One region of the Pleomorphomonas sp. T1.2MG-36 genome, then DNA from elsewhere that is predicted to be linked to it. Evidence: riboswitches for the same ligand, from Rfam matches in the RefSeq annotation. Region 1 holds a riboswitch; each other region holds the start of a gene.
What was found. Region 1 has a riboswitch for cobalamin ahead of QQZ18_RS15140 (energy-coupling factor ABC transporter permease). Riboswitches for the same ligand answer to the same signal wherever they lie in the genome.

Region 1 (3,268 bases):
GACGCCGTGCGAGGCGAACAGCGCATGTTCGGGATTGTCGATGGCGATGATGTCGGGCGCCTGACCGGTTGAATAGGCGCGCATCGCTTCCGAGGTCACATCGTCGAAATGGATCTGACGGTAGACGACCTTGATGTCGGGATTCTTCTCACCGAACTCCTTGGCGAGGTTGAGGCCCGGCTGCGTCTCGCTGTCCTGACACCAGATGGTGATGGTGACCGGGTCGGCAGCATGCGCCGCCATGCCGAGCGCCGCGGCGCCAGCATAGAGCACCGCCCCCAGAATTGCCGATGTCTTCATGCTCCCTACTCCTCCAGTTGGCCGGCCGGCCCCGGCTCGGGATGACCGGCGGGACCGAGAACGACGGGCAGCGGTTCGACAGGTTGTCCGGCCTCAAAAGAGCAAGATTCACCGTTCGCCATCCATGCTCGCCGGCACGGTCATGGCGCCCGAAGGCCTCAGTCCGGACAGGACTCTCCTCCCTGCCTGCTTGCCACCGTAAACGTTTACGACGTTATGCGGAAAGGCTCGCGGCTGTCAAGACCACCGGAGGTCGACCACCGGCGACACTGCGCGTCGGCGAGAGGAAACGGGCGAAGAGGTAGTGAGGCGAGTACAGGCTCAAAAAGCAACCACGCCGCCCCGATGGACCGGGGCGGCGCGGCAACACTGCGTCAATATGAAGCGGTCAGGCGGCGTCGTAGAGGCGGCGCTCGACCAGGAAGCTGCCCCGCAGACCGTGGAGGAGCTTGGCGCCGGCAAGGACCGCCAGATCGACAAGCGGCTCGACGAGGATCACCAGCATGTAGGCGCCGCCGAACGAGCCGATGGCCGCGAAATTGTCGACGGTGAAGCCCTGACCGTAAAAGGCCCAGAAGCCAACCCAGGCGACAATGCCCGCCTGATAGGCGGTGGAGAGCGCGAGCGCCTGCCTGTACTTCAAATCGACATAGGGCGTGGCGGGCGCGACGATGCCGCGCGCCAGCGCGCTGAGGCCGAACAGCGGCACCAGAAGCGTGGTGACGTTCATGCCATACTGGGGCAGGTCGAAGGGAGCGAAGAACAGCCCCTGGATCAAAAGACCGAGCGCAAGGCCGATAGCGGCAGGCGCCGCGCCGAACAGCAGGAACAACGTCGAGCCGAGGATCAGATGCACCTCGGACACGCCGACCGGATAGTGCGGCAGCACTTCAAAGAACGAAAAGACAAGCGCAGTGGTGGCAACGCTACGCAGCCCCAGCGACAGAACGCCGTTCTCGCGCGCCATGTTCCAGGCAAGCTTCACGCCGTAGCCGGCCGCGCCGGCCGCCGTCAGATAGCTGAGCCAAAGTTTACCGTCGGCCACCAGGCCGGGTTCGATATGCATGTCAGTCTCCTTTTCCGTCTCACCCGACGGAATCCGATATGTTGCGCGAGGCCGGTCTCCTGGCTCGTGGATCGCTGCCTGTCGTCCGCCTTCCCGGGAGATCCCAGTGGCTTTCCGGACGGAGACTCACCACGCACAGTCGCGGGGGCGGCCGGGGTTCGGATCGTGATCCTTCCCCGTTCCCGTTTCATCTCGGCGGCCGCATGCCGCCGAAACACCTTGCACACCCTCACCTGCTGGCAAGCCGTCATGGCTGTCAAGCCGATTCGGCTGCGCCAACCGCGCCTCGCGGACATCGGCTGCGCTGATTTTTCTGTGGATTACCAATGGGTTGAATTCTGACCATCTGGTCAAAATGTGCGTTTTCATGTTGAAAATCAGCGTCTCGCGCACCGAGCCCTCGGCCGGGGTCGTAGAAGGCTGCTCTTTCGCCTTCTTACGTCTTGGAGATAGTGACCATCTCGCCTTTCCCATGCGGCCGCCCACGGGGGGACGACCGGGGACAACAGACGAGACAATCATGACAACAAGCCCAACCGAAGGCTGGTTTCCGCGCTGGAAGCTGACCACCGCCGATCGCGTCGCGCCCGAGGAGCGCCTGCCCTGGCCGCAGACCCTGATCGCCGGCTTCCAGCACGTGGTCGCCATGTTCGGCTCGACGGTGCTCGCACCGATCATCATGGGCTTCGATCCCAACGTCGCCGTGCTGTTCTCCGGCATCGGCACGCTCATCTTCTTCATCGTGGTCGGCGGCCGCGTGCCGTCCTACCTAGGATCGAGCTTCGCCTTCATCGCCGTGGTGATGGCCGCCTCCGGCTATGCCGGGACCGGCGCCAACGTCAACATTTCGGTGGCGCTCGGCGGCATCATCGCAGCCGGCGCGCTCTATGCGCTGATCGGCCTCATCGTCATCAAGATCGGTTACGGCTGGGTCGAGAAGCTGATGCCGCCGGTCGTCACCGGTGCCATCGTCGCCGCCATCGGTCTCAATCTGGCGCCGATCGCCGTGAAGGGCATCTCCGCGACCGGCTTCGATCGCACGGTCGGCCTGATCACCATCGTCGCGGTCGGCGCCGCCGCCGTTTACTCGCCGGGCATGCTGCGCCGCATTCCGGTGCTGATCGGCGGCCTCGTCGGCTATGTCATCTACTGGCTGGGGGCCGCCTCGTTCGGCGACGTGCCGATCGACTTCTCCAAGCTTGACGCCGCCCCCTGGTTCGGCCTGCCGACCTTCACGGCACCGACATTCTCGACCAGCGCAATGGCGCTGATCGCGCCGGTGGCGATCATTCTGGTCGCCGAAAACCTCGGACACATCAAGGCGATCGGCGCAATGACCGGCCGCAGCCTCGATCGTTATGTCGGCCGGGCGTTCCTTGGCGACGGTCTTGCCACCATGCTGTCAGGCAGCTTCGGCGGCACCGGCGTCACAACCTATGCCGAGAACATGGGTGTGATGGCGGTGACCAAGATCTACTCGACGCTGATCTTCGTCATCGCGGCAGCGATCGCCATCCTGCTCGGCTTCTCGCCGAAGTTCGGTGCGCTGATCGGTACCATTCCCGGCCCGGTGATCGGCGGCCTTTCCATCGTCATCTTCGGCCTGATCACGGCGACTGCCGGCCGCATCTGGGTGGAGAACAAGGTCGACTTCTCCGAAACCAAGAACCTGATCACCACGGCAGCGGCGGTGATCGCCGGCGCTGGCGATCTCACGCTCAACATCGGCGGCTTCACGCTGGGCGGCATCGGCACCGCGACCTTCGGCGCCATCCTGCTCTACGCGCTGCTCGACCGCGGCCCGAAGCGGGCCTGACCGGACGGCCGATCGATCACTCGATCGGTTCGGGATCGTACCTTGCCCACTGGTGCCCACCGGCCGTCTGGCCGGTCGGTGCCGGT
Region 2 (3,268 bases), 770 kb from region 1:
CAGCCTGCTGTCGTTGGCATCGACGGCTTCGGTAAAGGTGTAGCCGGCATCCAGCGTCAGATTGTCGAGCAACTTCAGCCGGCCGGTGAACTCGATGCCCTGGCTTTTCGAGGTGCCCTCGATCTGGGTGTAGGCCCATGTCGAGGTATCGTAGCTGATGAGATTGTCGGTATCGATGTTGAAGTAGGTCAGCGACAGGCGAGCGCGATTGTCCCAGACCTGTTGATCGATGCCGATATCGAAGCTGCGGCTCTCCTCGGGCTTCAGGTTGGCGTTGCCGTAGGTCGGGGCATGAAGCTCGTAGAGCGACGGCGGGCGGAAGCCCGTTCCCCAACTCGTCCTCAACTTGGTCGACTGGGTGGCCTCCCAGGCGGCGGTGACGCGCCCGGTGGGATGATCGCCCCAGCTCGAGTGATGATCGTCGCGCAAGGCGGCGGTCAGGGTGACGTCGGTTATCGGCTTCCACGAGGCCTGCGCGAACACGCCGGCGTTGTTCATGCCGGCATCGACGCCTCCGGTCGTCCTGGCGTCTTCCGTCGTGTAGTCGAGGCCGGCGGACAGGCCGATCGTCTCCGTCAGGGCCAGATTGCCCAGATATTCGATCTTCGTCCTGCGGCCGTCATATCGCCCGGGGCTGGAATCGTAGACCTCGCGCGTGAGGTCGTAATGCTGCACCGCGATGGTGTTCTTGAGCCTGCCGTCGAGCAGGTTGAAATCGGCGCCGACCCTGGCTCCGACCTCGCGTCCGATGGTGTGAAACCGCAGTGCGCCCGTCTCGTCGATGGGCTGACCGAACCCGGTCATCCAGTCGTAGGAAAAGTCGTCGTAGTTGCTGCGCCGGTAGGTGTAGCGGGCAGCCGCGAACAGGCGCAGGGCCTCGTTGGCCCGGTAGCTGGCGTTGATCGAGGCGGTGCTATTGCCGTAGCCGTCGGCTTCGGTGTTGCCGTTGTCGCGCTCGGCGGACGAAAAGCCAGACGTCTGAAAGCGCTGGAACGAAGCGCCCATTTCGAGTGCGTCGGTCGCGGCCGAAACGCCGTAGCGGACGGACTTGGTCCCGTAGGATCCGCCGCCGACACTCGCGCTATGATGCACGCCCTTCTCATCGGCGGTGCGGGTGGTGATGTCGATCACGCCGGCGACCGCCGTTCCGCCGTAAAGGGCAGACTGCGAGCCGCGCAGAACCTCGATCCGCTCGACGTCGCCAAGAAGAAGATTCTCGATGCTCGGCCCTGCCTGAGGCTGGGTCGGGTCGGAGACGTCGATGCCGTCGACGCGGACCAGAACATAACGGGCGCCGAGGCCGCGCATCTGCATCGTCGTCGTCGAGCCTGCCGGTCCCGCCTGGGAAAAACCCAGTCCGGGAACTCGCGCCAGCAGGTCCAGGACCGTTGTCTCGCCGCTCCGCTCGATCTCCTTGCGGCCGATCACCGTCACGGACGATCCGACCGCGGCTTCCTCGGTCGGAGTGCGGTTCGCCGAGAAGACGACCTTGCCGAGGTCATGCGCTGCCGTCTCGTCGGCCAGCGCGCCCTGGCAGGGCAATGCCGCCGCCAACGCAGCAAGAGGTGCCGCACGGCAGACCGTGGGTAGCCGTAAGTTGCCGTTTCCAAATCGTTTTCTTGTATTCGTCACGCGCCCATACCTCCGCCGTCAAGTGTCGCACCGGTCCCTCGCGGATCTCGCAAGGGCGGTGTTTTCGGAGCCGTCGGTTGGCGGGCTGATGATCGGCAAGCAAAGGCCATCGGTCGGTTCCGCGTCGCGAACGGCGTTGTCGTCATCACTCACGCGGAAACCCGTGACCCAATACCCCACGTATCGGGATCAGGAGTGACAGAAGCGGCAGGTCTCCTGGCTCACGAGTCATCGTCGGATCCCGCCTTCCCGGTGGCAACGCCGCCAGTGGCTTCTTGGGAACGACTCGTCGTTCACAGTTACGGGGGTAGCCGCGGAATCGACCCGCTTTGGGATCTCACCGCTGTTCCCTTTGCCCGTCTCGCGACGGACCGCTTCAAACCTTGGGTAGCATGCGGGCACACTGAAGACCTCAGTCGCCCTGACTTACTGGCTGGCCCAGTCCATGAAGAGCCAGCGGTCTCCTAGTCCTCCTATTCGATTGCTGCCTGCTCAAAGCCGAGCGGGCAGCCCTACACTATAAAGCGAGTCGCCGGCTCATGGCTCGGTTGCACTCCCGCAAACGGCACGATGTTCACACCTTGCCGGTTGGCTCGCCATCATCATGTCGAGCGTGATGCACTCTCCCGGCGGAACCATCAGGACGTCGCCGTTCCAGTCGCCGTCCGCCATCTGCTTCAGAAGCGCGAGACTGCCTTCCATCTCCACGTAGTCCAGGCCGAAGTTTGCCGCGTGGGTGCGAGCGTAGAGACGATCGCTTTCCAGCGGTTCTACCCCTGGCATGGTGATGTAGACGAGCCGCCGGTAGTGGCCGAGCATCTCTTGCATGACCGCCGCCGCCCGCTCCTGGCCGAAGCGCTTTTCAAGACGCGGATAGTCGTCGAACACCGAGCCGGTGCCGTCGCCGATGTAGCCGCGGGTCAGAAAGTAGCTGCCCGGATCGCTCTCGAGAAGGTCGTTGCGGGCCTGGCGCGAGCCGAGAAACGCGCCGATGCAGTCATCCGTGCGCAAGAGGACGAGCCGCGACTGCCGGGTCGACAGGCCCACGGTTGCCTGCGCGCAAAGACCGTAGCCGAGATAGATCGGGTCGTAACTGCCATCGGCCGCCTCGACGGCCGCCCGAAGGGCTTCGTGCAGACGGCGAGGGCGGTTGTGCAAGCCGATTTCCAAGCTCTCGAACGACCAGTCGGCCGGCATCAGCGCTCGGAGTTCGTTCAGCATGACCTGGCAGGCGATGACTTTGGGCGTCATGGCGATCGTCCGTCACATGAGGCAGTTCGAGGCGAAGACGGTGTCGAAATCAGGTTGCGCGGCGAGTTCGAGGTAGCGGACCTCCGCCGCAAGCCGAACCGCCTGGCTTCGTGCGCCGCCGCAAGCGACGAGCCGGCAGGCCCCGGTGCTGGCGACATTGCCGATTTGTTCGACGGATTTGCGCGGCACGTCGGGCAGAAGGCCGACGGTGATCGCGTCGTCGATGTCGATGAAGTTTCCGAAGGCGCCGGCGACAAGAATGTGGTCGAGATTCCGGCTGGACAGCCCGGCATCCCTCAGCAGGAGATCGAGGCCGGTGCGGATGGCCCCCTTGGCAAGCTGGATTGAGCGGATGTCGGTCTGCGTGAAGACGAGGGGGGTATCG
Region 3 (3,268 bases), on a different contig from region 1:
TTGGCGAGCTGCTGGGTCAGCGTCGAGCCGCCCTGCACCACCGAGCCCGCGAAAAGGTTGGTGACCAGCGCGCGGGAGAGGCCGATCGGGTCGACGCCGAAATGGTGGTAGAAGCGGCGGTCTTCGATAGCCACTACCGCTTCGGGCAGGAAGGGCGACATGTCGGACAGCGACACCTCTTCGCCGCCCGTGTCGCCACGGTTGGCGATGATGGTGCCGGAAGCATCGACGATTTCGACGTTGGGTGGTCGGGTCGGGACCTTCCAGTCGTCGATCTGCGGCATGGTGGCAACGGTGTAGCCGATGATTCCGGCGACGCCGATCAGCCCCCAGATGCAGAGCACCACGCCCCAATAGACGAGGCGACCGAGCAGACCCATGCCGGACCGTCGGTTTCGTCTCGACTGGCGCTTGGATGGCTTGCGGCGCGGTCGGCGTTCGGTCATCTCCGCCTCCTCGCCATCATCGTCGAAGCGGGGCTCCACCCGCTCGACTCGTCCCGCTCGGCCGCTGCGCGAGTTCGGCAGGCTCCTCGGGGGCGTAAAGCGGTCGCCGTCGCGCGCGGAAAAATCGCCGTCTTGGGAGGGCGCCTCGAAAGTCGGCTCCGCCCGCTCGCGTCGGATATCCCGTCTGTCGCTCCGCATCGTTCGCCGCCACTCCTGAGGTCTGGGCCACACGCCCGTGGAGCATCCGATTCACCCTAAATGAGGCGGTTTAAGGGGGCGTAAAGGATGAGGCCGCCTGGGCACGCGCCGTCGCGACTTCGGCGCCAAGCGGCGCCGCGCGAAGCGGAAGCCGAGGGCCGGAGGCCCGCCGGCGCTTGAGGGGCAAGAAAACCGGCGGTTTAAGGGGGCGTAAAGGATGACGGCGTGCCGCTTGGTTGACTTTGCCTCGCAACAAGCCGCAAATGGTCAGGCGCGACGGTCCTTCCTCATGGAGGAGGGCGCAAGAGGGAACGCGGAATCGGGTGATCCCGAAAGCCGTGGCTGCCCCCGCAACTGTGAGCGGCGAGCCTGATGCCCCGTATGCCACTGATCTGAGATCGGGAAGGCTGCATCCGGCGACGAACCGCGAGCCAGGAGACCTGCCGCCGCGCACGGATGTCAAGACCGCCGGTGGGGCGGGGAAGGACCAGATCATGACGCATGCCCCGGCGGCTTCCGGCCGCCGTTTGTCGACGTTTACGGAGAGCCGGCCATGACGGCTCATCCGATCACACTGCATGTCTGTCTTGCCTGCCGCGCAGCGGGCGACGACGAGGCTTGCCGGGCCGGTGCCCGTCTCCACGCCACTCTTGCCGCTCGCCTCGAAGGACGGAGCGACATCCGTCTTTCCGGTGTTGAGTGCCTCTCCGTCTGCAAACGGCCCGTTACCGTCGCCTTCGCCGCGCCGGACAGGTGGACCTATGTCGCTGCCGACGCCTCTGATCCTGACGAGGTGATCGCCGCCGCCGAGCGCTACGCGGCGAGCGACGATGGCCGCGTGCCATGGCGAGAGCGTCCGCCGCTTCTGAAGTCGGGCCTCGTCGCCCGCATCCCGCCACAGCCGGAGCCCAACCGATGAACGCCCAGCCCAAGATCCCCGTCACCATCGTCACCGGCTTTCTCGGATCCGGCAAGACGACGCTGATCCGCCATGTCATCGAGCGGGCCGGCGGTCGCCGCCTCGCGCTCATCGTCAACGAGTTCGGCGACGTCGGCGTCGATGGCGACATCCTCAAGGCCTGCGGTGCCGCCGATTGTCCGGAAGACGCTATCGTCGAGCTCGCCAATGGCTGCCTCTGCTGCACCGTCGCCGACGATTTCCTGCCGGCCATCGAGGCGTTGACCAAGGGCGCCCGCCGTCCGGACCATATCATCGTCGAGACCTCGGGCCTTGCGCTGCCCAAGCCGCTGATCAAGGCGTTCGACTGGCCCGACGTGCGCGCCCGCCTCACCGTCGACGGCGTGATCGCGGTGGTCGATGCCGCGGCCGTCGCCGCCGGCCGCTTCGCCGACGATCCGGAAGCGGTGCTTGCCCAGCGACAGGACGATCCATCGGTCGATCACGACAACCCGCTCGAAGAGGTCTACGAGGACCAGCTTCTCGCGGCCGATCTAGTGGTCCTCAATAAGGCCGATCTTCTCACCGACGACGAACTGAGGCGCATCTCGGGCGACATAGCCGCGTCGTTGCCGAAGGCGGTCCGCGTCGTGCCGACCTCGGAGGGCGAGATTGCGCCGGAAATCCTGCTCGGGCTGGCTGCCGCCGCCGAGGACGATCTCTCCAGCCGGCCGAGCCATCACGATGGTCTCGGCGAACATGATCACGACGACTTCTCGACCTTCGCCGTCGAGATCGGCGCGGCCAGCGACCCGGACAGTCTGATCGCCCGACTGAAGGCGGTCGCCGAGGCGCACGACGTTCTGCGCATCAAGGGCTTCGTTGAAATTGCCGGCAAACCGATGCGCCTTCTGGTGCAGGGCGTCGGCGGCCGCTTCCGCCATGCCTTCGATCGGCCCTGGCCGGCCGGTCCGCGCCGCAGCGCGCTGGTGGTGATCGGCGAAAAGGACATCGACGAGGCAGCCATTCGCGCGGCTCTCGCCTGAGCACCCGCCCGAAAAGTTGCAGACCTTTCGGATAAGCGGAAGAACGAAGCAAGGAGGCAGGCTTGCATATTCTGGCCGAACAGATTCGCTCGCTCGACGACAGCGTCGCGGCGGTCGATCTCGGCCAGTCGCCGGCCGAAGTCGTGGTGTTGTCCTTTTCGGACAGCGATCTCGGTCTCGTCGCCGCCGTGCATGGACGGCTCGGTCCAGATGCGCCGAGCCTCCGCCTCGCCTCGCTCGCCGCCTTGCGCCATCCCTATTCCGTCGATCTCTACCTTGAGAAGGTCGCCGCAAAGGCGCGCTTCGTGCTGGTGCGTCTTTTGGGTGGCGCCGACTACTGGCGTTACGGCGTCGACGAGCTTTCCATGCTGGCGCGCTCCAAGGGCATCCATCTGGCGCTGATCCCAGGGGACGACAGGCCCGATCCGCGCCTTGCCATGGCGTCGACCCTGCCGCCGGACGATCTTGATCTTCTCGAGCGCTGGTTCGCCTTTGGCGGCCCCGACAACGTATCGGCAGCACTTGCCTTCATTGCCGCGCGTCTGGGACGCGATACCGCTTGGCGCCAGCCGGCGCCCCAGCCGGCCTTCGGGCATTTTCCAGGAGGCTGTGCCAGCGGCGACCGGCGCGTGCTGATCGTCGGCTACCGGGCGCTGGTCAATGCCGGTGACGCCGCGCCG

Region 2: linked by a shared signal. The riboswitch ahead of QQZ18_RS11650 (TonB-dependent receptor plug domain-containing protein) and the one ahead of QQZ18_RS15140 (energy-coupling factor ABC transporter permease) in region 1 are both predicted to bind cobalamin.
Region 3: linked by a shared signal. The riboswitch ahead of QQZ18_RS18380 (DUF1636 domain-containing protein) and the one ahead of QQZ18_RS15140 (energy-coupling factor ABC transporter permease) in region 1 are both predicted to bind cobalamin.

Annotation. Positions count from the first base shown of each region.
Region 1 covers NZ_CATNLY010000023.1:808,206-811,473, forward strand. The annotation lists gene QQZ18_RS15135 (ABC transporter substrate-binding protein) at 1-300, opposite strand, end outside; gene QQZ18_RS15140 (energy-coupling factor ABC transporter permease) at 689-1,366, opposite strand; cobalamin riboswitch at 1,399-1,603, opposite strand; gene QQZ18_RS15145 (solute carrier family 23 protein) at 1,887-3,182, shown strand; gene QQZ18_RS15150 (winged helix-turn-helix transcriptional regulator) at 3,199-3,268, opposite strand, start outside.
Region 2 covers NZ_CATNLY010000023.1:39,339-42,606, reverse strand. The annotation lists gene QQZ18_RS11650 (TonB-dependent receptor plug domain-containing protein) at 1-1,542, opposite strand, end outside; cobalamin riboswitch at 1,822-2,023, opposite strand; gene QQZ18_RS11645 (DUF1638 domain-containing protein) at 2,170-2,883, opposite strand; gene QQZ18_RS11640 (ASKHA domain-containing protein) at 2,896-3,268, opposite strand, start outside.
Region 3 covers NZ_CATNLY010000045.1:165,777-169,044, forward strand. The annotation lists gene QQZ18_RS18375 (transglycosylase domain-containing protein) at 1-446, opposite strand, end outside; cobalamin riboswitch at 905-1,106, shown strand; gene QQZ18_RS18380 (DUF1636 domain-containing protein) at 1,198-1,563, shown strand; gene cobW (cobalamin biosynthesis protein CobW) at 1,560-2,588, shown strand; gene cobN (cobaltochelatase subunit CobN) at 2,651-3,268, shown strand, end outside.